DNA from 3 places in the Providencia sp. genome. Region 1 is predicted to be linked to each of the others. Evidence: predicted binding sites of a transcription regulator. Region 1 holds the regulator's gene; each other region holds the start of a gene.
What was found. Region 1 encodes CRP, which controls carbon source genes, mostly activating them, when cyclic AMP is high. Its sites were predicted from a motif close to ATGTGANNNNNNTCACAT; they were not measured.
Positions count from the first base shown of each region.

Region 2: the regulator CRP is predicted to act here: its motif matches at 3,561-3,578, upstream of cdd (cytidine deaminase).
Region 3: the regulator CRP is predicted to act here: its motif matches at 1,200-1,217, upstream of fadL (long-chain fatty acid transporter FadL).

Region 1 covers NZ_JBQDNB010000036.1:29,991-37,948, reverse strand. Annotated here, with positions in the region: gene ppiA (peptidylprolyl isomerase A) at 1-416, shown strand, start outside; gene ACTH6U_RS19590 (aminodeoxychorismate synthase component II) at 795-1,370, shown strand; gene ACTH6U_RS19585 (aspartate aminotransferase family protein) at 1,503-2,717, shown strand; gene ACTH6U_RS19580 (hypothetical protein) at 2,818-4,053, opposite strand; gene crp (cAMP-activated global transcriptional regulator CRP) at 4,366-4,998, opposite strand; gene ACTH6U_RS19570 (OsmC family protein) at 5,327-5,728, shown strand; gene ACTH6U_RS19565 (phosphoribulokinase) at 5,817-6,683, opposite strand; gene ACTH6U_RS19560 (YheU family protein) at 6,744-6,962, opposite strand; gene ACTH6U_RS19555 (hydrolase) at 6,956-7,942, opposite strand.
Region 2 covers NZ_JBQDNB010000006.1:197,711-205,668, forward strand. Annotated here, with positions in the region: gene metG (methionine--tRNA ligase) at 24-2,051, shown strand; gene ACTH6U_RS07550 (CidA/LrgA family protein) at 2,333-2,800, shown strand; gene ACTH6U_RS07555 (CidB/LrgB family autolysis modulator) at 2,800-3,495, shown strand; gene cdd (cytidine deaminase) at 3,685-4,572, shown strand; gene ACTH6U_RS07565 (hypothetical protein) at 4,729-5,385, opposite strand; gene ACTH6U_RS07570 (hypothetical protein) at 5,396-6,037, opposite strand; gene ACTH6U_RS07575 (hypothetical protein) at 6,194-7,492, opposite strand; gene ACTH6U_RS07580 (hypothetical protein) at 7,851-7,958, opposite strand, start outside.
Region 3 covers NZ_JBQDNB010000029.1:2,514-10,471, forward strand. Annotated here, with positions in the region: gene fadL (long-chain fatty acid transporter FadL) at 1-1,025, opposite strand, end outside; gene ACTH6U_RS17700 (YfcZ/YiiS family protein) at 1,381-1,677, shown strand; gene fadI (acetyl-CoA C-acyltransferase FadI) at 1,936-3,255, shown strand; gene fadJ (fatty acid oxidation complex subunit alpha FadJ) at 3,297-5,459, shown strand; gene sixA (phosphohistidine phosphatase SixA) at 5,782-6,270, shown strand; gene smrB (endonuclease SmrB) at 6,315-6,857, opposite strand; gene hutI (imidazolonepropionase) at 7,084-7,958, shown strand, end outside.

The sequences.
Region 1 (7,958 bases):
ATTTCGTTCAATATATCAATGAAGGTTATTACAATGGAACGACCTTCCACCGTGTAATTCCTGGGTTTATGATCCAAGGTGGCGGTTTTGATAAAGATTTACAGCAAAAGCAAACTCGTGCCCCGGTTAAAAATGAAGCAGATAATGGCTTGCGCAATTTACGTGGGACTATCTCAATGGCACGAACAGCGAATAAAGATAGTGCAACAAGCCAGTTCTTTATTAATATTGCAGATAACGCCTTTTTAGATCATGGTCAACGTGATTTTGGATATGCCGTTTTTGGTAAAGTGGTCAAAGGAATGGACGTTGTAGATAAAATCTCTAAAGTAAAAACAGAGAATGTCGGTCCTTATCAAAATGTTCCAGTTGAACCTATTACGATCCTCTCAGCTGAAGTCATTAAAAAACCATAAATAAATTTAGAGTAGTGGATAAATTACATTTTTATTTATCCACTATTGTTTTACTCCTCATGTTTATTTCACCTAATATAAAGGTCGATATTTTAAAACGAATATCTCTTTTCTATTGATTAATTTCCAACTCACCCCTTTGATAATGATTATTTGTTATCATTATGTAAATACAATTCCATGATTTTTATATGGAAATTTCTGTAGTTAAAAATAATTAGTTGACCAAAATGGGCTATTTTCTTGCTAAGGCTGTGCTATGATAGCCGCCCCTTGCAAAAAATTATGGCTTTTTAAGCATCATTCTGATTGCTAAGATGGATGATTCATGCATTGGGCTATAATATATAATGATAAAAATCAGTCGGATAGGCTACTATGCTTCTACTTATTGATAATTACGATTCATTTACTTACAACCTATACCAATATTTTCGTGAATTGGGTACTGAAGTTGTAGTGAAACGTAATGATGAAATTACCATTGATGAAATTGAACAGCTTTCACCTACACATCTTGTGATATCGCCAGGCCCTTGCACGCCTGATGAAGCAGGGATCTCTCTTGAGGCCATCAAATATTTTGCGGGTAAACTGCCTATTTTGGGCATTTGCCTTGGACACCAAGCGATTGGCCAAGCATTTGGTGCGTCTGTGGTTAAGGCGCGAGAAATTATGCATGGTAAAACTTCTGCTATTCACCATAACCATCAAGGTGTATTTAAAGGGTTAAATCGTCCTTTAACAGTGACTCGCTACCATTCTTTAGTGATTGCGGCTGAAACATTACCTGTTTCTTTTGATGTTTCCGCATGGTCGCTAAATAACGGTGATGTGGATGAAATTATGGGAATACGCCATAAAACGCTACCAATTGAAGGCGTTCAATTCCATCCTGAAAGTATCCTTAGTGAACAAGGGCATGAGCTGTTAAATAATTTTTTAAAGTATTAACCTCTGCTGCCGCTATCGTTTAGAAATTAATTATGCATATTTCACCTATTGCTATTGCTCTTTTTTGATTTTTTATTCATATTTAATGCTTATATTTTCATTTAGGCATTAGGTAAAGAGCAGGTGAGGAATATGACACAACCACAAGCAGTGAATCGGCAGACTTTCGACCAAGTCATATTGCCTATATTTTCTCCGGCTGAGTTTATCCCTGTAAAGGGTGAGGGCAGTCGCGTTTGGGATCAGCAAGGCAAAGAATACATTGATTTTGCAGGTGGAATTGCAGTCTTAGCACTAGGCCATTGCCATCCTGCGTTGGTGTCTGCGGTTTGCGAACAAAGTGAAAAACTTTGGCATGTCAGTAATATTTTCACCAATGAACAAACTCTGAGATTGGCGCAAAAATTAATTAATGCGACATTTGCCGATCGTGCATTTTTTGTTAACTCTGGCTCTGAAGCCAATGAAGCTGCCTTCAAATTAGCGCGTCGTTACGCAATTACTCAATATAATCCGTATAAAACAAAAATTATTGCTTTTAAGCAGGCTTTTCATGGTCGAACGTTATTTACTGTTTCCGTAGGGGGACAGGCTAAATACGCAGATGGCTTTGGTCCAAAGCCGGCTGATATTATTCACGTCCCTTTTAATGACTTAGCGGCAGTGAAAGCAGTTATTGATGAAAATACCTGTGCTGTGGTTTTAGAACCGATACAAGGAGAGGGGGGCATTACTGCGGCGACAATGGAATTTATGCAAGGAGTGCGTAAACTGTGTGATGAAAATAACGCTTTGCTTATTTTTGATGAAGTGCAAAGTGGTATGGGGCGTACAGGTAAGTTATTTTCTTATATGCACTATGATGTAGTTCCCGATATTTTAACTACTGCAAAAGCACTGGGTGGTGGCTTCCCTATTAGTGCGATGATCACCACGAAAGACATTGCTCAAACCATGGAAGTCGGTGCCCATGGTACAACTTATGGTGGTAATCCGCTCGCCTGTGCGGTGGGTAATGCAGCTTTTGATATTATTAATACTGATGAAGTGTTAAATGGCGTGCAACAACGTCATGATTTGTTTGTTTCTCATCTAAATAAGTTGAATGACAAATATAATATTTTTGCTGAAATAAGAGGAATGGGGCTATTAATTGGTGCTGAACTTAAAGGTCAATTGCTCAATCGTTCGAAAGATGTCATGCAAGCTTGTGCAGTAGAAGGCTTGATGATGTTAAATGCAGGGCCAAACGTATTACGTTTCACCCCATCATTGATTATTTCAGAAGAAGAAATTAATAGCGGTATGATAAAGCTAGAAGCAGCGATTGGGAAATTATTGAGCTAACGATTTATTGATAAATTGCAGAGGCATTTATGTCTCTGCAATTTGGTTTATTATCGAGCTTGGTAACATCTACCTTTAATACTGTGGTGGCTATACAGAATTATTTATGACGTTTAAGTTTTTGAATGATATTACTTGAATACAACTCTTCCTGTTTTATATCTTGAGTTAATTTTTTTATCTCACTAAGTGTTTTATCTGCCTTTTTTTCTATTTCAATTAAGTTTGTTGTATCTATTTTTTTATTATTAGTTAGTGGTTTATTTTGGATTGTGGGCTGTTGGTTTAATTTTGAGTTTTTACGTTGAGATAAGCGAGTATTAGATTCTTGCTGGTTTTTGAATGTTATGCTTCTTTTTTTAATATTATTTTCTGGTAATATATTTTTTTCATTTTTTGATAGAATACTCGTAGGATGTTTTTGTTTATTTATTGATATCTCTTTTAATGGGGTATCCATTATTACAATGTTTTTACCATTGATTTTTTTTATTTTTCCTAGATTAGTATTATTAGCTGTATTAAGTTTATTCATTGAGCCTGTAAGTAATGGGATCTTACTTTCATTAGAAGAGTTAAGTGTTTTTGGCATCGTGAATTTTTTTTTGATTTGTTCTTTTTCATCTATTGAGAGTTTTATTTTTTTAGGTATTTTACTTTTTAAAATAATAGTATTATTTTCTTTTTTTGTTTTTAACTGAGTATCTATTTCTTTTTCTGGGTTTTCATTATTAATAGATGTTGAGTCATTAGCATCATTAGCAGTTAATGTATAAAAGTTAGGGTTATACCTCAATAAATTTGAATTTATGAAAGTTGGTTCATAATCAATATTTAATTCATTGTCTACTGGTTTATTTTTAAACGTCAAATGGTCATCATAGCCAGAGTCCCAAGTTAGAGATTTGTTTTTATTTATAAAATCTTTCCCTTCAAACTTTTTATAGGCCTCATTAAAGTTAATTGGTTTTTTATCAATTAACCTTCTGTTGTTATTATGTCCATTTATATCTTTTTTAGTAATGAATGGGCTAGTTGGAATTTTTCCATTTTGACTTAAATTCATGAATTTTGATTGTGATGCTTTAAAGTCAATGGAATCAATAATTACATTTTTATTCCTTTTTTGTCTGCGTACTGAGTTTTCATAACTACAGGGAATTGTTTTTTTCTCTATTAACGGGTTTGATTTCTGTGAGGGTGTGACGCTATTTATTTCTTCATAAGTAGATGAATGATTATTTGATTGAATACTTGTGTTGGATGCTGTTCCAGTGTTTTTTGAAGTATTTAAATTCTCATTATATCTGTTGAGGTTATTTATATTTATAATCATATATTTTCCAGTAATCTATTAGTTAATTAGTTATGCTAATTATAGATAAGGTAAAGACTTTGATGATATAAATAAACGATTATTTATTTCTATGTGTATTTACTATCCCTAATATATTATCTGAATAATATTATTTCTATATGTATTTACTATGTCTAATGCGCCGTGTAAATAGTATAACGAAATAATATTGATTTTATTTATACTCTTTAATTTAGGTATTTTTTTCATTCTAAAAAACAACCTTATATCAGTGATATAAGGTTGTTTTTAAATAGTAGCCTAGCCAATCAAGCTAGGCCAGAATATAAATTATCGAGTCCCGTAGACGACTATCGTTTTACCATGTGCAGATATCAGATTTTGATCTTCTAGCATTTTTAGGATACGACCGACAGTTTCACGTGAACAACCTACTATTTGACCAATTTCCTGACGTGTAATTTTGATTTGCATTCCGTCTGGGTGAGTCATAGCATCTGGTTGTTTGGCTAAATTTAACAGTGTTTGAGCAATACGTCCGGTGACATCTAGAAAAGCGAGGTTACCCACTTTTTCAGAAGTCGTTTGTAGGCGACTTGCCATTTGTGCAGAAAGGCGCATAAGGATATCAGGGTTAACCTGAATCAGTTGGCGGAATTTTTTATAAGATATTTCAGCGACTTCGCAGGCTACTTTTGCACGAACCCACGCTGTACGCTCTTGACCTTCTTCGAATAACCCAAGCTCACCAATGAAATCTCCTTGATTTAGGTAGGAGAGAATCATTTCTTTGCCTTCTTCATCTTTGATTAAAACAGCCACTGAACCTTTCACGATATAGTAAAGGGTTTCTGCTTTTTCACCTTGATGGATCAGTGTGCTTTTTGATGGATACTTATGAATATGGCAGTGTGACAAAAACCATTCAAGAGTAGGGTCTGTTTGTGGCTTGCCGAGAACCATTAGCGTTATCCTCTGTATGTTATTGCAGCCATTCAAAAAAGCGTGCTAGAAGGGCTGTCTTTAAAGTCACTAGCTTAGCATATTAGTTTACCTTATCTACTCTAATTAATACATGCAGCAGATATGAAGTAAGTTAATATCGACACTATAATATGATCAATTAAAACGTTGAGTCTTGATCTTAATCCTATCAACTAAGTATTGTTTGTAGCACATTCAATCCAGAAAGTCTCGCCTGTATCGCTTCAGCTAAATAAAGCTGATGTAATATTGGCTATATCTATGGAACAATGTGTTTCTGAAGATTATTTTTTCAAGGGGAATAACAATGGAAGCAAGAGTTAAATGGGTTGAAGGACTCTCTTTTTTAGGTGAGTCAGCATCTGGGCATCAAGTGATGATGGATGGAAATGCAGGTGACAAAGCGCCTAGCCCAATGGAAATGGTATTAATGGCCGCTGGAGGCTGTAGTGCAATTGATGTCGTTTCTATCTTACAAAAAGGCCGTAATGATATTATGGATTGTGAGGTGAAATTAACTTCGCAGCGTCGCGATGAAGCACCTCGTTATTTTACTCACATTAACTTGCACTTTATTGTAACAGGTCATGAATTAACAGAAAAAGCGGTTGAGCGCGCGGTTCAACTTTCGGCGGAAAAATATTGTTCAGTGGCGTTGATGTTAGAAAAAGCGGTTGAAGTGACACACAGCTTTGAAATTAAAAACTAATAATAAGTTTAATTTTTGCCTATTTATTTTAATAACTGATGCTTGTTTTATTTATTGGTAAGCATCAGTTATTTAGAACAGTGATAAGTTAATCTTGTTTTTGTGTAATTAACTTTTCAACTAATGGGGTCATAATTAGTTCCATGGCTAAGCCAAGTTTGCCACCGGGCACGACAATGGTATTTATTGCCGAAATAAATGAGCCGCTTATCATTGATAATAAATAGGGGAAATCAATCTGTTTGAGTCCGCGAAAACGGATCACAATAAAACTTTCATCTTGTGACGGAATCGCTTTGGCTGAAAATGGGTTAGAGGTATCGACGGTAGGGACTCGTTGGAAATTGATATGAGTGCGTGAAAATTGAGGCGTAATATAATTAATATAGTCTCCCATCGAGCGAACAACCGAGTCCATGACCGCTTCTCGAGAATGCCCACGTTCTGTTGTATCGCGGATTAATTTTTGAATCCATTCCAAATTCACAATAGGCACAACACCGACAAGCAAATCGACGTGCTGGGCGACATCGTGCTCTGGCGTGACTATTCCACCATGTAATCCCTCGTAGAATAAAACATCTGTGTTCTCAGTGAAAGGCTCCCAAGGTGTGAATATACCCGGTTGTAGGCCATAAGGAACTGCCTCATCGTAAGTGTGGAGATATTTACGCGATTGTCCGTGTCCTGTCTGACTATAATCGACTAAAGTTTGCTCTAAGAGTGCGAAGTCATTGGCTTCTGGACCAAAGTAGCTAATGTGACGCCCTTGCTCTCTGGCCTTGCGGATTGCCATATCCATTTCAGGTCGGGTATAGCGATGAAAGCTATCGCCTTCAAGTGTTGCGGGCTGAATGTTTAATTGATGGAAGATTTTACGAAAAGCTTGGCTGGTTGATGTTGTTCCAGCACCACTTGAACCGGTAACTGCGATAATTGGATGCTTTTTCGACATAGTGGTCTCCCTGCGTTGCGCTTTTGGCCACTATTTTAATAAACAGCGAACGAAGCGGGTTTACGGGCGGAATTGGTTGTTAGGCATGAAGTTAATTGATTCATGCAGTTCAGACCAGACTAGCACAATTTCGCCAGAAACTAACTGGCGTTTCACATCATCAACCTTATCTTGCAAGCTTTTTTCATGGCTTCCGTAATCAGTGCCTTCGCGTAACACATAGCTTTCTATTAGGTTATCAAGTGTTTCGGGGGCTAACTCTTGCCAAGGGATTAACATTGTTTTTTCTCATTTAAATAGGGTGCTAACCACTGCGGAATTCGTGTTTCTAACCACATTTGTGGCTTTCTAAAACTACCACCAACAAAACCAACATGGCCACCGTGTTCTGTCATTTGGTATTCAATGTTATGGGGTAAATGACTTAAATCAGGCACAACTTCGGGAGCCATAAATGGGTCGTCTTTAGCATGAATAATCAGCGTTGGTTTGGTGATTTGCGACAATTTTGGTAATGCGCTGCATTTTTGATAGTAATCCGTTGCATCATCAAATCCATGAATGCGTGCAGTAATGACATCATCGAACTCACGAATGCGTTTGAGTTGTTTCAGTTGCAATAAATTCAATGGTAAAGACCCCGGATAGCGCACCAATTTACGCGTTGCATTGCGTTTCAAACCATTCAATAAATAGCGCTGATAAAACTGTGAGAGACCTTTTTCCATGCGTAAAGAGCAGGCTTCTAGCATTAATGGTGCGGAGACAACTACCGCGGCGTCAAGGTCAGCATTCTCACCATTTTCAGCGAGATAACAGGCTAGCATGTTGCCCCCAAGCGAGTAACCGACCGCCGCTGTTGGCACATTGCCCCAAGTTTGTTTTAACCAATGTAAGAAATAGCGTGCATCACTGGTTTCACCTGAATGATAAATTCGGCTTTGACGATTAGGTTCACCACTACAACCTCGAAAGTGCATAACAACACCAAGCCAGCCTTGTTTTTGCGCACTTTCAAGCATTCCGTGTGCATAAGGGCTTTTAAAATTCCCTTCTAGGCCGTGAAAAATAACTAAGCGGGGCTTATGGCTTGCCAGCTCAGGTTTTTCACTCCAAGCGAGATCGATAAAATCGCCATCGGGCAATTCTAGTCGTTGCCAAGTCGGTTTGATTTTCGGCGTTCGACGAAAAATCCTTGGCAATAAGGTTTGGAGATGTGGATTTTTAGCCCAATTGATAGGACGGAAATTTTCTGACATAGCCTTATTTAATTTC
Region 2 (7,958 bases), on a different contig from region 1:
ATAATGGAAGTAAGAAAGTTACTATGTCTCAAGTCGCGAATAAACTACTGGTAACCTGTGCGTTACCCTATGCTAACGGTTCAATCCATCTCGGTCATATTCTGGAGCACATTCAGGCTGATATTTGGGTCCGTTATCAGCGAATGCGCGGCAAAGAGGTTCATTTCATCTGTGCTGATGATGCGCACGGAACACCAATCATGCTTAAAGCTCAACAACTGGGTGTTTCCCCAGAAGATATGATTGCCGAAATGAGCCAAGAGCATCAGAACGATTTTGCTGATTTCGCCATTAGTTACGATAACTATCACTCGACTCACAGTGAAGAAAATAAAACGTTAGCGGAACATATTTATACACAGTTGAAAAATAATGGTTTTATTAAAAACCGTACAATTTCTCAACTGTATGACCCAGAAAAAGGCATGTTCCTGCCAGATCGTTTCGTCAAAGGTACTTGCCCAAAATGTAAGTCAGAAGATCAATACGGCGATAACTGTGAAGTCTGCGGCGCAACCTACAGCCCAACAGAGCTTATCAACCCGCGCTCTGTGGTTTCGGGTGCGACACCTGTTATGCGTGATACTGAACACTTTTTCTTTGATTTGCCTGCATTTAGCGACATGCTACAAGCATGGACTCGCTCTGGTGCCCTACAAGAGCAAGTCGCTAATAAAATGCAAGAATGGTTTGAGTCTGGCTTACAGCAATGGGATATCACCCGTGATGCGCCTTATTTTGGTTTTGAAATTCCAGATGCGCCGGGTAAATACTTCTATGTATGGCTAGATGCGCCAATCGGTTACATGGGTTCATTTAAAAACTTATGTGATAAACGTGGCGACTTAAGCTTTGATGAGTTTTGGCAGAAAGATTCAAAAACAGATCTTTATCATTTTATCGGTAAAGATATTGTTTATTTCCACAGTTTATTCTGGCCTGCCATGCTTGAAGGCAGTAATTACCGTAAACCAACCAATATATTTGTTCACGGATATGTCACGGTTAATGGCGCTAAAATGTCTAAATCGCGCGGTACATTTATTACTGCTCGCTCCTATTTGGATCATCTCGATGCTGATTGCCTGCGTTATTATTATGCCGCTAAGCTTTCTTCACGCATTGATGATATCGATTTAAATTTAGAAGATTTTATTCAGCGCGTAAACAGCGATATCGTCAACAAAGTCGTCAATCTAGCCTCACGTAATGCTGGCTTTATTACAAAACGTTTTGATGGCAAGTTATCCGCCAAATTATCTGAACCTGAGCTGTATCAACAATTTATTGATGCTGCACAAACCATTGGTGATGATTATACTAACCGTGATTACGGCAAAGCTATTCGTGAAATCATGGCATTAGCTGATATTGCTAACCGCTATATTGATGAGAAAGCACCTTGGGTGGTCGCAAAACAAGAAGGTAAAGACCAAGAACTACAGGATATTTGCTCTATGGGCATTAACCTGTTCCGTGTATTAATGACCTATTTAAAACCCGTTCTGCCAGGTCTAACTAAACGCGTTGAAGCTTTCTTGAATGTTGAATTGACTTGGGATTCTATCAACTCACCGTTATTAGACAGCCATGTAGCGCCGTTCAAAGCGTTATTTAATCGCATTGAAATGTCTAAAGTGGAAGCGATGGTTGAAGCCTCAAAAGAGAGCATTAAGCCCATCTCAACACTGACAGGCCCACTTGCTGACGACCCGATTCAAGAGACAATCACCTTTGATGATTTTGCAAAAATTGACTTACGTATTGCATTAATTAAGCAAGCTGATTTTGTTGAAGGCTCTGATAAGCTGCTAAAATTATTGCTTGATATTGGTGGAGAAACGCGCCAAGTGTTCTCAGGCATTCGTTCTGCTTACCCTGATCCTAAGCTGTTAGAAGGTCGCTTAACCGTCATGGTTGCAAACCTTGCTCCACGTAAAATGCGCTTCGGTATTTCTGAAGGCATGGTGATGGCAGCAGGTCCTGGCGATAACGATATCTACCTACTTAGCCCTGATAACGGTGCTCAGCCGGGTATGCAAGTAAAATAAATAACGAAACCCAATTGGGCATGCGTTAATAACTAAGTGAAAAGCGGAGAAACGATACTCTAAATAGTTTAAGTTGTATGTGAATAGTAAGCGAAGATATTCCAAGGTGCATAGAAATGCTATGTGACTCAGAAATCTGAAAATTAACTATAACCAAAGCAACTTGAAGTATGATGAGTATTCAGTTCTCCGTTTTTTTTTACAGCTTTTTTTTGTGATCCCTAGCACAATTACAAAGTTAATTGTATGATGAATGAATATAGAGTAACAGGACAAGTCTCATGTCATTTAAACAGGTGATGATAACTGGATGGCAATACTTGCGAGCTTTCGCAATTCTTTACCTCTGTCTTATTGTCGGAAACCTAATTTCTACACTTCTTCCATTCGCTATTCCCGGCAGTATTGTTGGTATGTTAATTCTGTTTATATTACTGGCATTCCAGATTGTTCCCGCACATTGGGCACAACCAGGCTGTAGTATCCTATTAAAAAATATGACAATACTTTTCGTTCCTATTGGGGTTGGGATCATGAATTACTATGATCTTTTAAGCCAACAAATGATCCCCATTTTAATTTCATGCTTAGCAAGCACACTCATTGTGATGATTGTCGTTGCCATCAGTTCTAACTATGTTCATAAAGAACGCCCAGTTGTTGGCGTAAAACCTGACGAAGTTTCACTCCCCCCTGAAGAGACCCTGTCTTCTGTTATCGATAATGATAAAACTAAGGGGAATGAATAATGTTAGAGCATATTTGGTGGTCACTGCCGCTCACTATTGTGGTGTTTTATCTTGCTCGTCTGCTTTCGATTAAATGCAAATTACCTGTGCTTAATCCTTTGCTCATTACTATTGCGGTTATTATTCCATTGCTTATTGTTACCAATACTTCTTATGAGCATTATTTTGCAGGTAGTAAGCTTTTGAATGATTTATTGCAGCCTGCGGTAGTAGCATTAGCGTTCCCGCTCTATGAGCAAATGCATCAAATTCGCGCACAATGGAAATCACTATTTAGTATTTGTTTTGCAGGTAGCCTTGTCGCTATGTTTACGGGTGCCGCGATTGCATTATGGCTTGGAGCAACACCTGATATTGCGGCATCTATCCTACCCAAGTCGGTTACTACTCCAATCGCCATGGCTGTCGCAGATTCTATTGGTGGAATACCTGCTATTAGTGCCGCCTGCGTACTTTTTGTTGGGATACTCGGTGCAATGTTTGGTCATAGTTTATTCGATGTCTTGCGGGTTCGTACACATGCATCAAGGGGATTAGCAATGGGAACCGCTTCTCATGCACTCGGTACTGCACGTTGTGCTGAGGTCAATTATATTGAAGGGGCGTATAGCTCACTGGCACTAATGACTTGTGGTGTCATCACATCATTAATTGCCCCATTTATATTTCCTGTCATTATTCATCTTTTTAGCTAAACTCATTAATAAGATAAATAAGAGCGATTACATATCCTCTTATTTATTCTTTAAACGATAAAAACATGAGATACATCTCTCATTTGTAATATTTGTTTCATTCATTTCATTGTAAAATAGACTTAGATCACATTTTGTTAGGTGACTAATTGAATAGAATGAGAGTAATTAAAATAGGGAGGGTAATTCATGCATTCAAGATTTAAAGCCGCTTGGTCCCAGCTTCCAGAAAAACTACAGTCTGTACTTAGGCCTATTATTGATCAACCTAATTTCCCAGCAATGCTAACCGCTGAACAAGTCAAACACATTAAAAATGAATGTGATTGTAATGATTCTGAACTTGCATTTTCACTCCTACCATTTGCCGCATCCTATGCGATTACCCCCATTTCTCACTTTTATGTAGGCGCAATCGCTTGCGGTGAAAGTGGTAATATCTACTTTGGTGCCAACATGGAATTTAGCCAAGTATCGATGGGACAAGTTATTCACGCAGAACAATGTGCAGTCACTCATGCATGGTTAAAAGGTGAGAAAAAACTGACTTCAATTACGGTGAACTATACCCCTTGTGGCCACTGCAGACAGTTTATGAATGAATTGCGTGAAGGTGGCAACATCATGGTTCATTTGCCAGAGCGTAAACCCGCAACCTTACATGAATATTTACCTGATTCATTTGGTCCAGCGGATTTAAATATCACCACACTGTTAATGGATACCACTGACCACGGCTATAAAACACCAAGCCGTGACAGATTATTATGTGCTGCTATTGAAGCCGCAAATCAATCTCATGCTCCTTATAGCGAGTCCCATTCTGGTATTGCATTGCAATTGAAAGATGGCTCTTTATTTACAGGGCGCTATGCTGAAAATGCCGCGTTCAACCCGAGCTTACCACCGTTACAAGCTGCATTGATCATGATTAATCTTGCAGGTAAAGATATTCATGCTATCGACCAAGCCACTTTTGTTGAAAAACAAGATGCTATTGTTAAACATTGGTGTGTAACTGAAAATACATTAAAAACATTAGGCTGCCAGCAAGTTGAGTTGGCTTATATCAATTAATTTAATGATTATTTAAAGTAACGGTTATTGCTGGAAGTTTGAATAAACAGCAATAACCGTATAGTTGCTATTAGACTTTAATTTTGTTCATAAAACCATTTACAAATAAAATGAACATCATAATAGCCCCCATAATTTTAATTAATAATTAACCTCTTAGTATATAAATTCATTAACCAGTTTTTCTGTTTCATTTATCGTGTCTTCTAATGTAATAACTAAAGGGATTTTTCGCATTTTCTCTAACCAAGCTTGGCTTTGTTTTCGTTTCATCGAGGCTGGCTGCGCAGCTTCTTCTTTCATATCTAGCCAAATACTAACAAATAGCTTTGATTCACCACTAAGTGATTTATTAGAAAAGCTATTTAATAGCTCGCCTATAATTTTCATTTGTTTATCTGTAGATAACACTTCAAATACATCTTTAAACAACCAACCTTCATATGGAATTCCTGAATTTAACCTCGCTTCTTTATTGATATTAATATATTCTTGATAGGTAATATCACCAATTGGAATATTATCACTTTCTTTACGATTTTTCATAACTCGGTCATATGCTAATTTCAGCTCATGTTGATACTTACTTCGTTTTTCACTAGTTAATGAATCACCTCGCTCCTTCATGTGATTATTTAGAAATTCTTGTTCTAGATAAATGAAAATACTAAAATATTTATCATCTGAATTATTGACCTTGTGAAGGCTATATCTATCATTAAAAGCATAACTTTTATTTGTGATAATTAAAAATAATATATTTAGCAAAATAAATATTAATATAGAAATAGATTTAAATTTTAAAATCATCATTAGAACGCCTTTAGTTTTCATTAGAAAGTTTTGAATCATTAATCATTTCTTCGAATACAAAATCTAATTTTCTCTCTATATTATTAACTAAAGTAATCTGCCTCATTTTCATCAACCATCTTTTACTTTTAATTTGCTTATCTGATAATGGCTTAGCTGCTTCCCTTACCATTGTGTACCAAAGTATCATGAATAATTTAATTTCCTCTGCTGGATCATCCTTATTCATAACATAAACAAACTGTTGCCATAGCGTCTCTCTGTTTCTCTCATTAACAACATCTAAAACATCTGCTAAAATCCAAGCATTATATGACATTCCCATTTCATTTAAATTCTTACGATAAAAATATATTGCCTTTTCATGGTTTAAATTTTTAACAAATGCTTCCTTTGGGTACTTTATAAAATTGAAAAATGGATTGTCTTCTTTTTTACTCTTGAGTCTGGCACATTTTTCTCTATCTAATACATCCTTAAATTCATAAAAGTATAACATCTGTAGCTTAAAAAATAGACTAGGTGTTTTAATATCTTTTCTTTCAGAAGAGCTAATTATATTTCCATCATTTTCTTTACCTTTATTTCCTTGAAAAGTTTGACAAGCACCTAGAAGAAAAACTGAAAAAACAACCATTAACTTATAATTCATATACATCCTTGTCACTAATAAATTTAATAATCCACAATCTTAAAAATTATTTATATAAAGAATACATCACTTACATAATAAATAAACATCAGCAATCACTATGCTATTATTAGTAATAAAAATAGTTTATTTTAGTATAAATAGATTTTTAAAATATTAATTAAAGCTAAATGATCCACCCGAAGAATAACCTCTATAACTAAACTCAGGTATACTTGGCATTTGAGGCATTGAATATCTATCTTCAAATGAACCCATTGAGTTATTCATTGATGACATATTATCACTTAACTGACCAACCATATTCTCGAAGTGATGAGTATTTTTCATTGTTTCTTTAGGGAAATCTTTAAAGCCTGGAGTGCCAGGAAGAACAACACTCGGGCGTTCTAGATAATGATTTGTTGTTACTGGTTTTTCATTTACTTTTAATCTATCAAGTAAGCCTGTGGTTAGTGGTGCTAATTGTCTATTCGGTTCAGCTTTTGGATACGTATTTTCCAATATCGATTTCCCTACCATATTATGTGGATACTTAATTGGAGGAGGTGATGATACTCCTCGATTTATAGGCTGAGTTTCAGTCGGTAATATTTTTCTCTCGACCCCATAAATATCTAAATCGCTTTTAGGTATAACCTTTTTTAATTCGTTCACGTTAGCTGCTATAAATTCTTTGAACGTCATTCCTCTTTCTACAAGGTATTCACCGAAGACAGATCCCGTTTCTTTCATATTATCAATGGTTAATAATGTTTCCCCCCAATTAACATAAGATTTTATCGATTCTATCTTTGGATTTTTAATTATTTCAAGAAACATTTCATCACTTAAGTAAATAGAAAATTGAAATTCAGCCAGATCATTGCCTGCAGATTTTAACATTTGAAGATGAACTTCTTCATGTTTACTTTCTGGCAATATCTGGTAAGGAATTGTTAATGTCCATCCATACCTTGATATGCCATTACGCTTAAAAGCATTATAATGAATATGTTGTGCTTCTTGTGATGTTAAATCTCCCCGTATAACTCCATCACTATCACTTCGTGATATGAATGTTAAAAGAGTCTCTTCTGCCAAATCAATTTTTAATTTATCCAAAATAACTTTATTTCCATTTACTTCATTTTTTTCTAACTCTTTAACTATATAATTACTTGCAACCTTTCCAGATAAAGATTTTTTTTTAATCAATCCGTTTGCAATAACAGCATAATTAGAACCTTCTCTTTCTAAGTAATCATAAATAAATTCAGGTTTTTGTATTTTCTTAAACTCTTCATGTACTCTAATAGCTTCATCTGTTTTCACAACAAACTCATCAGTATAATTGCCAACTGACCTTTTTTTCCTTCTACTTTTAATATCTTTTTCCAACACCTCTAATTTAATTTTATTTTTCAAATCAACCTCATTAGAACGAAATAATTCATTTTCTTGATAGTTTATCAAATCATACACACTCCCTATTTTAATATCAATTTCATCTTTGTATTTAACATACCTCATATGAACAGAATATATTAAGTCACAAACATATTTATCTTTTAAGATTATATATTTCTGCTCTTCAATTAGCTCCCCCCCTTTTCATACATAAATAAATCATAGTTATTTTTCAAGTACCGCGCTATATGAGCACTTTTTTTATCAGTGTATTTATCATAAATATCCAATAGGGAATTTATAGTTTTAAAATAATGAATCACTTGGCCTTTGAATGAATCACTATTATTTAATTTACTATTCCAATACTCCCTTCGTTCTTCAGTAGTAAAAAACAACATTGCTATATTAGTATCCCAATATCTCATAAACATATTATTTTTTCTAAAACATTCAGATAGTGTTTATAAATATCCTCACTAGATATATTTATAAACCCTCCTTTACTCATATTATTTTTAAACTTACTTTC
Region 3 (7,958 bases), on a different contig from region 1:
TTAGCTGGAACTGGGCTTTCGTCGTAGGCAATACCCGTACGGAAGGTCCAATTATCATCATAGAAATAGGTAGTACCTAGCGCTAAGCGCCAAGCATCTTTAAAGTGCTCAGGTTTGTGGAATAATTCCTTTCCATTGCTTTTTTGATAAGCCGTTAACTCTTTAAACGTACTCCATCCAGTATAGGCCGCAGTATAATGTACAGCCCACTGTGGCGCGACTTTATGATAGCCAGAAAATTCCCAGACATCAGGTAAGTTAAGGTCTAATTTTCCTTTAACGGTACTACCAGATAATGGTGGTAGATCACTTGAGAATTTACCCTCTTCAAATTTGACTTTTACCTTTGAGCGGTAAGTGAAACTTAAACGGTTATCTTGGTTAATTTCATACAAAATGCCAGCATTCCAGCCATAACCCCAATCATCACCTTTAAGTTTAGCCGCTGTTGTACTTGGTCTTGAAGGAGAGGCAGCACCGAGGTGACGAGTAATTTCAGCATCAGCATAGACTGCATTAGCGCCTAGTCCAAAACTAAAATTATCATTAAGACGATAAGCACCACTTAAGTTCAAGTTAACTGTTTTTAGGTCAGTTTTACCACCAGCAAGGCCGCCTGCATAATCTTTACTAAAATCAGTAGCGAGACCAAAGTTAGTGGTCATCGATGTACCCACAGCCCATTTATCATTGATTGGGAAGATAAAATGCGCATTTGGAACAAGGGCATTCGGTGCGATGTTATTGGCTGTAAACATGTCATTGTCGCGGCCTTTAATATCAACCGTTGGGTCAATATAAACTGCGCCGACTGAAAGTGCTGGGCGGTCGAATAACATCATTGCCGCAGGGTTACGGCTCCCTTCACTTGCGTTATCGCCAACTGCGCCTGCTCCCGAAAATGCACGTCCTAATGCAGAAGTGGAATATTCATTAAGCAAAAAACCAGCTGCACTTGCGTTGGAGGAGATAATTGCCACTGCTATTGCTAAAGCTGATCGATTAAACAGGTTTTTCTGGCTCATGACCAAAACCCTCTTGTATGTTTTATTTAAATAAAGCGACTTCTTATCGCAAGAAGCGCAGAATTGTAGGGTCGGATGTCGTTATGACAAATCAGACCAGTTACTAGAGTATAGGTCTGACCACCTAATATGTTGCAAGTATGTTTTGTGTTTATTGTGACCTTGTTTTCAAAAATGCGATGTATTTAACAAAATTACAACATAAAACCAAGATTAAAGTACAATAAAAGACCATGTACGGGGTCAGATCAAACTTATGTTGGATTGTTTGCAATAAATATTGATGCACACTGGTTTTTACTACTTTTTCAGCGTTATGATAGCCACTTAACAGTTTGTTTATTTGGAGAGTACGATGACTGATGCGATTAACCGTTGTAGTGCGGAAGAAACAGCTGCTTGCTGTTGTGTTGATGTAGGTACAGTCTTAGATAATAAAGACTGCACAGCATCGTATCAGCATGTTTTCGCAACACAAGGTGAGGCAGATTCCATGTTGAAAACACTCACAGATAAAGCGAAATCTGTTGAGTCAGAACCTTGTGTAATTACCCATTCCTTCAAGGCTGTTGAAGGTGGTGTTGAACTCACTGCTGATTTTAATTTTGCTTGTGAAGCAGAAAGTCTGATTTTTCAGTTAGGACTTCGTTAATCAAACGATTGAATTGCCGCTAATAACCCTTTTATCAATTCAGATCCCCAGATAAAAGGGTTTTTTATATCCCCTTTCTTAATAATTTCTTACCTCTATTTTTATTTCACTTTAAGTTGCGTGCGAGCTCCCATTTTTCATTAACGCTATTTGATAATTGTGAAGATTATGTTAACAATCAGTACAGGTCAGACCTCTGCGGGTCAGTATTGAAGAAAACAATTTTAATTTTCATTTTTTCTTTTAGCGGGAGCGCCCATGAATCAACTTTCCCAACATGGCGAAAGCACTTATACAGCAAAGGAACGAATCGCTATTGTTAGCGGATTACGTTTGCCTTTCGCAAAACAAGCGACTGCTTATCAAGGGATTGCTGCCGTTGATTTAGGTAAGGCAGTTGTCGCTGAGCTGTTATGTCGTAGTGATTTAGATAAATCTTTGATTGAACAATTAGTGTTTGGGCAAGTTGTGCAGATGCCAGAAGCGCCAAATATCGCCAGAGAAATTGTGTTGGGCACGGGTATGAGCGTATCAACCGATGCTTATAGTGTCTCTAGAGCCTGTGCAACCAGTTTCCAAGCCATTGTTAATGTGGCTCAAAGTATGATGGTTGGTGATATTTCAATCGGTATTGCTGGCGGAGCAGATTCATCCTCGGTACTGCCTATTGGTGTTTCAAAGAAATTAGCCGCGACATTATTATCGTTAAGTAAAGCGAGAAGTCTTGGGCAAAAGTTATCTTTAATTTCAAAATTAGGCTTAAAAGATTTATTGCCTGTTGCGCCAGGTGTGGCTGAATATTCTACTGGATTGCGAATGGGCGATACTGCCGAGCAGATGGCAAAAAGTTATCATATTAGTCGAGAAGAGCAAGATGAATTAGCGCATCGCTCACACATACTTGCGGCCAAAGCTTGGGATAGCGGGGTGTTGGAGTCAGAAGTCATGACGGCTTATATGCCACCATTTAAGCAAGCTTTTTCTCAAGATAATACAATAAGAGGCAATTCAGTTTTATCTTCCTATGCGAAATTAAAACCGGCTTTTGACCGTAAACATGGAAGTGTGACCGCAGCAAATAGTACACCGCTTACTGATGGTGCTGCTGCGGTATTGATGATGACAGAATCGAGAGCAAAAGCACTTGGCTATACACCGCTAGGTTACATCCGAAGCTATGCCTTTTCTGCCATTGATGTGTGGGAAGATATGCTGCTAGGCCCTTCCTACGCGACGCCAATTGCATTAAAACGCGCAGGGCTGACACTGCAAGATTTAACTTTGATTGATATGCATGAAGCATTTGCAGCTCAAACATTGGCAAACGTTCAAATGTTTTCAAGCCACAAGTTTGCTCAAGAGAAACTTGGGTTAACACAAGCGATTGGTGACATCGATATGGATAAATTTAATGTATTAGGTGGTTCAATCGCTTATGGGCATCCATTTGCTGCTACGGGAGCCCGCATGGTAACGCAAACATTAAATGAGCTGCGCCGGCGTGGTGGTGGTTTTGGGTTAACAACGGCTTGCGCTGCGGGTGGTTTAGGTGCAGCGATGATCTTGGAGGTGGAATAATGAAACAACATTCTGCTATAGAGGTTGAAACTGCTAGTGAAATGGATACAAAAGCTAGTCAACCCGCGTTTAGATTAGAAATTTACAACGAAAATGTCGGAGTGATTTTCATTGACGTGCCAAATGAAAAAGTGAACACGCTGAAAGCGGAGTTTGCAGAGCAATTTTTGGCTATTTTACAGCAGGCACAATCAACCTCGGGTCTTAAAGGCTTGGTTATTACATCGGGTAAAAAAGATAATTTTATCGCCGGTGCTGATATCAGCATGATTGCTAACTGTGAAAATAAAGAGCAAGCAAGTGAACTTTCAAAAGAAGGGCATTTACTGTTTGATAAAATAGATAATTATCCACTCCCTATTATTGCCGCAATTCATGGTGCTTGCCTTGGTGGTGGATTAGAACTGGCGCTGGCTTGCCATGCAAGAATTTGTTCAAACGACGAAAAAACTCGATTAGGTTTGCCTGAAGTACAATTAGGTTTATTACCGGGGTCAGGTGGTACGCAGCGTCTACCTCGCTTAATCGGTATTCCTCATGCACTTGATTTAATGCTAACGGGTCGGCAATTAAGAGCAAAACAGGCACTAAAAATAGGTTTAGTTGATGATGTTGTACCTGAATCCATTTTATTAGATGTGGCTGTGCAGTTGGCTAAAAAAGGTGGTGTAAAGAGACCTGTTATTCATTGGCAACAGCGCTTATTGAGTAGCAAGCTATTGCGTAATCAGGTGTTTAATAGTGCAAAACAAAAAGCACTTAGTAAAACGAAAGGCCACTATCCGGCACCGGATAAAATTATTCAAGTTGTTAAAACTGGTATGAATAACGGGGCGAAAGCGGGCTATGCCCAAGAAGCTAAAGCGTTTGGCGAGTTAGTAATGACTCCTGAATCTGCCGCATTACGCAGTTTATTTTTTGCCGTGACTTCTCTTAAAAATGAAACAGGTTCTAAAGCAAAACCGATAAATATTCAGCAAGTTGGTGTTCTTGGCGGTGGCTTGATGGGCGGTGGAATTGCGTATATCAGTGCTTCCCAAGGAAAATTGCCTGTTCGTATTAAAGATATTTCGGATAAAGGCGTGGCTCAGGCATTACGTTATAGCTGGGATCTGCTCACTCAACGAGTATCAAAAAGGCGATTACTTGCTCGTGAAAGAGCGGCAATAATGTCGAAAATATCGGGAACTGTGAATTACCAAGGTTTTGAAAAAGCAGATATTGTTGTTGAGGCAGTTTTTGAAGATTTAGCATTGAAGCAAAAAATGGTCGCTGAAATAGAACAAATATCCGATGGGAAGACTATTTTTGCCTCAAATACATCGTCATTACCTATTCATCAAATTGCTGCACAAGCTAAATACCCTGAAAAAATTATTGGTCTGCATTATTTTAGTCCTGTAGATAAAATGCCGTTGGTGGAAGTTATTCCTCATAAACATACAGATGACACGACAATTGCCACTGTAGTTGCTTTTGCTAAGCGTCAAGGTAAAACGGCGATTGTGGTTGGTGATGATGCTGGATTTTATGTGAACCGAATATTAGCGCCTTATTTATGTGAGGCAACTCAATGCCTTGTACAGGGTGAGTCGATTGAACATATCGATAGTGCATTGGTCAGTTTCGGTTTTCCTGTTGGTCCCTTTAATTTACTCGATGAAGTCGGGATTGATGTAGGCACCAAAATATTACCTATTCTTGTTGCGCGTTTTGGCGATAGATTTAAGGCACCAGAAGCTTTAGACAAAGTGATTAATGACGACAGGAAAGGAAAAAAGAATGGCCGAGGTTTTTATGAGTACGGCCATACAAGTTCAAAACTGTTATTTTGGAAAAAGGCACCAAAACGGCAGGTGGATAAACGAATTTACGCATTAATTGGTGTTCAACCTGATAATAAATTGAGTAAAACAGATATTGCACAGCGCTGTGTCATGTTGATGTTAAATGAAGCGGCACGTTGTTTAGATGAAAAAATTATTCGCAGTGCAAGAGATGGCGACATCGGTGCGGTCTTTGGTATTGGTTTTCCGCCATTTTTTGGTGGTCCTTTTAGGTATATGGATAGTTTAGGTATTGCTAAAACAGTGGAGACAATGCAAGCCTTAGCTAAAAGCCACGGTGAAAAATTTTCACCTTGTGATTTATTGTGTCAAATGGCTAAAGATAACCAAACCTTTTATCCCACTCAGCGTGAATAAGTCGGGTTATAGCCAATAAGCTTGCTATTTTAGTTTCAGTGGAAAACCTGATACCCTAGTGCATTCATTTGTTACATTCACTTGGGTTATCAGGTTTTTTTTGTGATGTTTTTTCGAGTAAAAGTCTAGTTTAGCCGTAAGTGTAAAATACTGACGAAAGATATTAATAAAAAATTTCAGCAAAAAACAATGCAAGTCATTTTATTTATCTGTGGTTTATTGCAGAATCAGGTTTCACCCCAACTGATGGTGACTTTTACAACAATTATCTTAACAAAAAGAATAGCCATTCATTTAGGATTGGCTACCCAGATGGTGGATTATGCAAGTTTATATTATGCGTCATGGTGATGCGGCGATACAGGCTCCCAGTGATTCTGCAAGACCATTAACCCAAAAGGGAAGAGATGAGTCTGCATTAATGGCACAGTGGTTAAATCATCATGAGCCACAGATTGATATCGATAAAGTGTTAGTTAGTCCTTATTTACGAGCAGAACAAACCTTACAAGTCATCAGGGATAACCTTGAATTACCAACGCAAATGCAGGTGATGGAGGAGTTAACACCTGGAGGGCATGCAGAATTTGTCGCCGATCATATTCGTGATTTAGCAACGTTGGGCGCTAATGCAGTTTTGGTGGTTTCTCATTTACCCTTGGTGGGATATTTGGTTTCGGAGTTGTGTCCACATAAAGAACCTCCGATGTTTACGACATCAACTATCGCTTGCATTAATCTCAACATGGAACAGTTGAAAAGTAATGTTGAATGGATGCTAAGTCCTTCACAAGTGATGTTTGCAAAATAACTCATATACTTAAGTTATGATGCAAACTTATCGATAAAGAGTGCTTAACGACGAGCGCTCTCGATGGTTTCAATTAACAATAAAAGTGCTGCATTACCCCCCCATTCTTTGGGTGCTTGATGAAAAGCAATGATATCTGGATGCTGCGCAAGCCATAGTGGCGTCTGCTGCTTCAATATATGCTTCCCATGTCCATGCATAATGCAGGCACAATATACATTTTCTCTTTTACAGGCTGCAATGAGTGCGCCGATTTCTTTTTTTGCTTCCATCTGCGTTAGCCCATGCAAATCAAGAAAAAGCTCAGGGGTGTAATCGCCTCTGCGTAATTTTTTGAGTTCATAGGGGTTTGAATCAGGCTTTAAATAACGAGTTGGACCTTCATCTTCAAGTTGTGGCTGAAACTCATCTGAAAAATAAAAAGAAGCATCAACTTGTTCTTGCATCACTTTTTTGCTGGATGGCTTCGTGACTTTAGCGCGAATAGGTGCATGTAAAATCTGATCTTGGCGGATCTTTTTTGCACCAGTAATTGCTTCTTTGAATAGATGAATATCTTCATCTTTCAGTCCAAATTTGTTTTTCATCGTGTTTTAATTAGTTATTTTTAGATTGATATGACTTTCTGTAGTGTAACCTATTTTCCGTTTAAACGGTCACAATTGAATAATATCCATGTTGTGTAACAAATTTATAACTATTTGACTTGTTATATATTGACAAGAGATGGTTTCTTAGTCTAATTGTATATACATATATATACTTTTATTTGTGAAGCTGACAAATATCGCCTTAATAGTAATAGGAAATTCAATGTCATTTATAGCTCAATTTCAAGATGTTGTATGGCGCAATGGCCGCATTGCTACAATGAATACTGATTTAACAACTGCTTATGGGTTAGTCGAAGGTCATGACTTGATTGTTCGTGATAATAAAATTATGGCAATACTGCCTAGTGATACCGTTGACACAAATGGATGTCAGGTTATTGATATTGAGGGACGGTTGGTCACACCGGGATTGATTGATTGCCATACGCATTTAGTGTTTGGTGGTGATAGAGCTGCTGAGTGGGAGCAGCGAATGAATGGCGTTTCGTATGAAACAATTAGTGCGCAAGGTGGCGGTATTAATTCTACAGTGCGATCAACAAGGCAATTAGATGAAGATGCATTATTTCGTGCATCACAGCCAAGGCTAGAGGCGTTAATCCGAGAAGGTGTGACGACTATCGAAATGAAATCAGGTTATGGCCTTGATTTTGACAGTGAAGAAAAACAACTGTTAGTCGCGAAAAGATTATCTGCGGTTTATCCTATTACAGTGAGCTCGACGTTATTATCTGCCCATACCGTTCCACCTGAGTACAAAGGCAAGCCAGATGAATATATTGATTTTATTTGCCATACCATAATGCCTCAATTATGGGAAAAAGGGCTTTTTGAATCTGTCGATGTATTTTGCGAGAGCGTTGGTTTTTCACTTGATCAAAGTAAGAAATTATTTTTAGCGGCGCAAAAATTAGGGATCCCAGTTAAAGGTCATATGGAACAATTATCGAATCTGGGCGGTAGCGAATTAGTGGCGAGCTTTAAAGGACTATCTGTCGATCATATCGAGTATCTTGATTTGGATGGTATTAAAGCATTAAAAGAGAGCGGTACAGTTGCCGTTTTATTACCGGG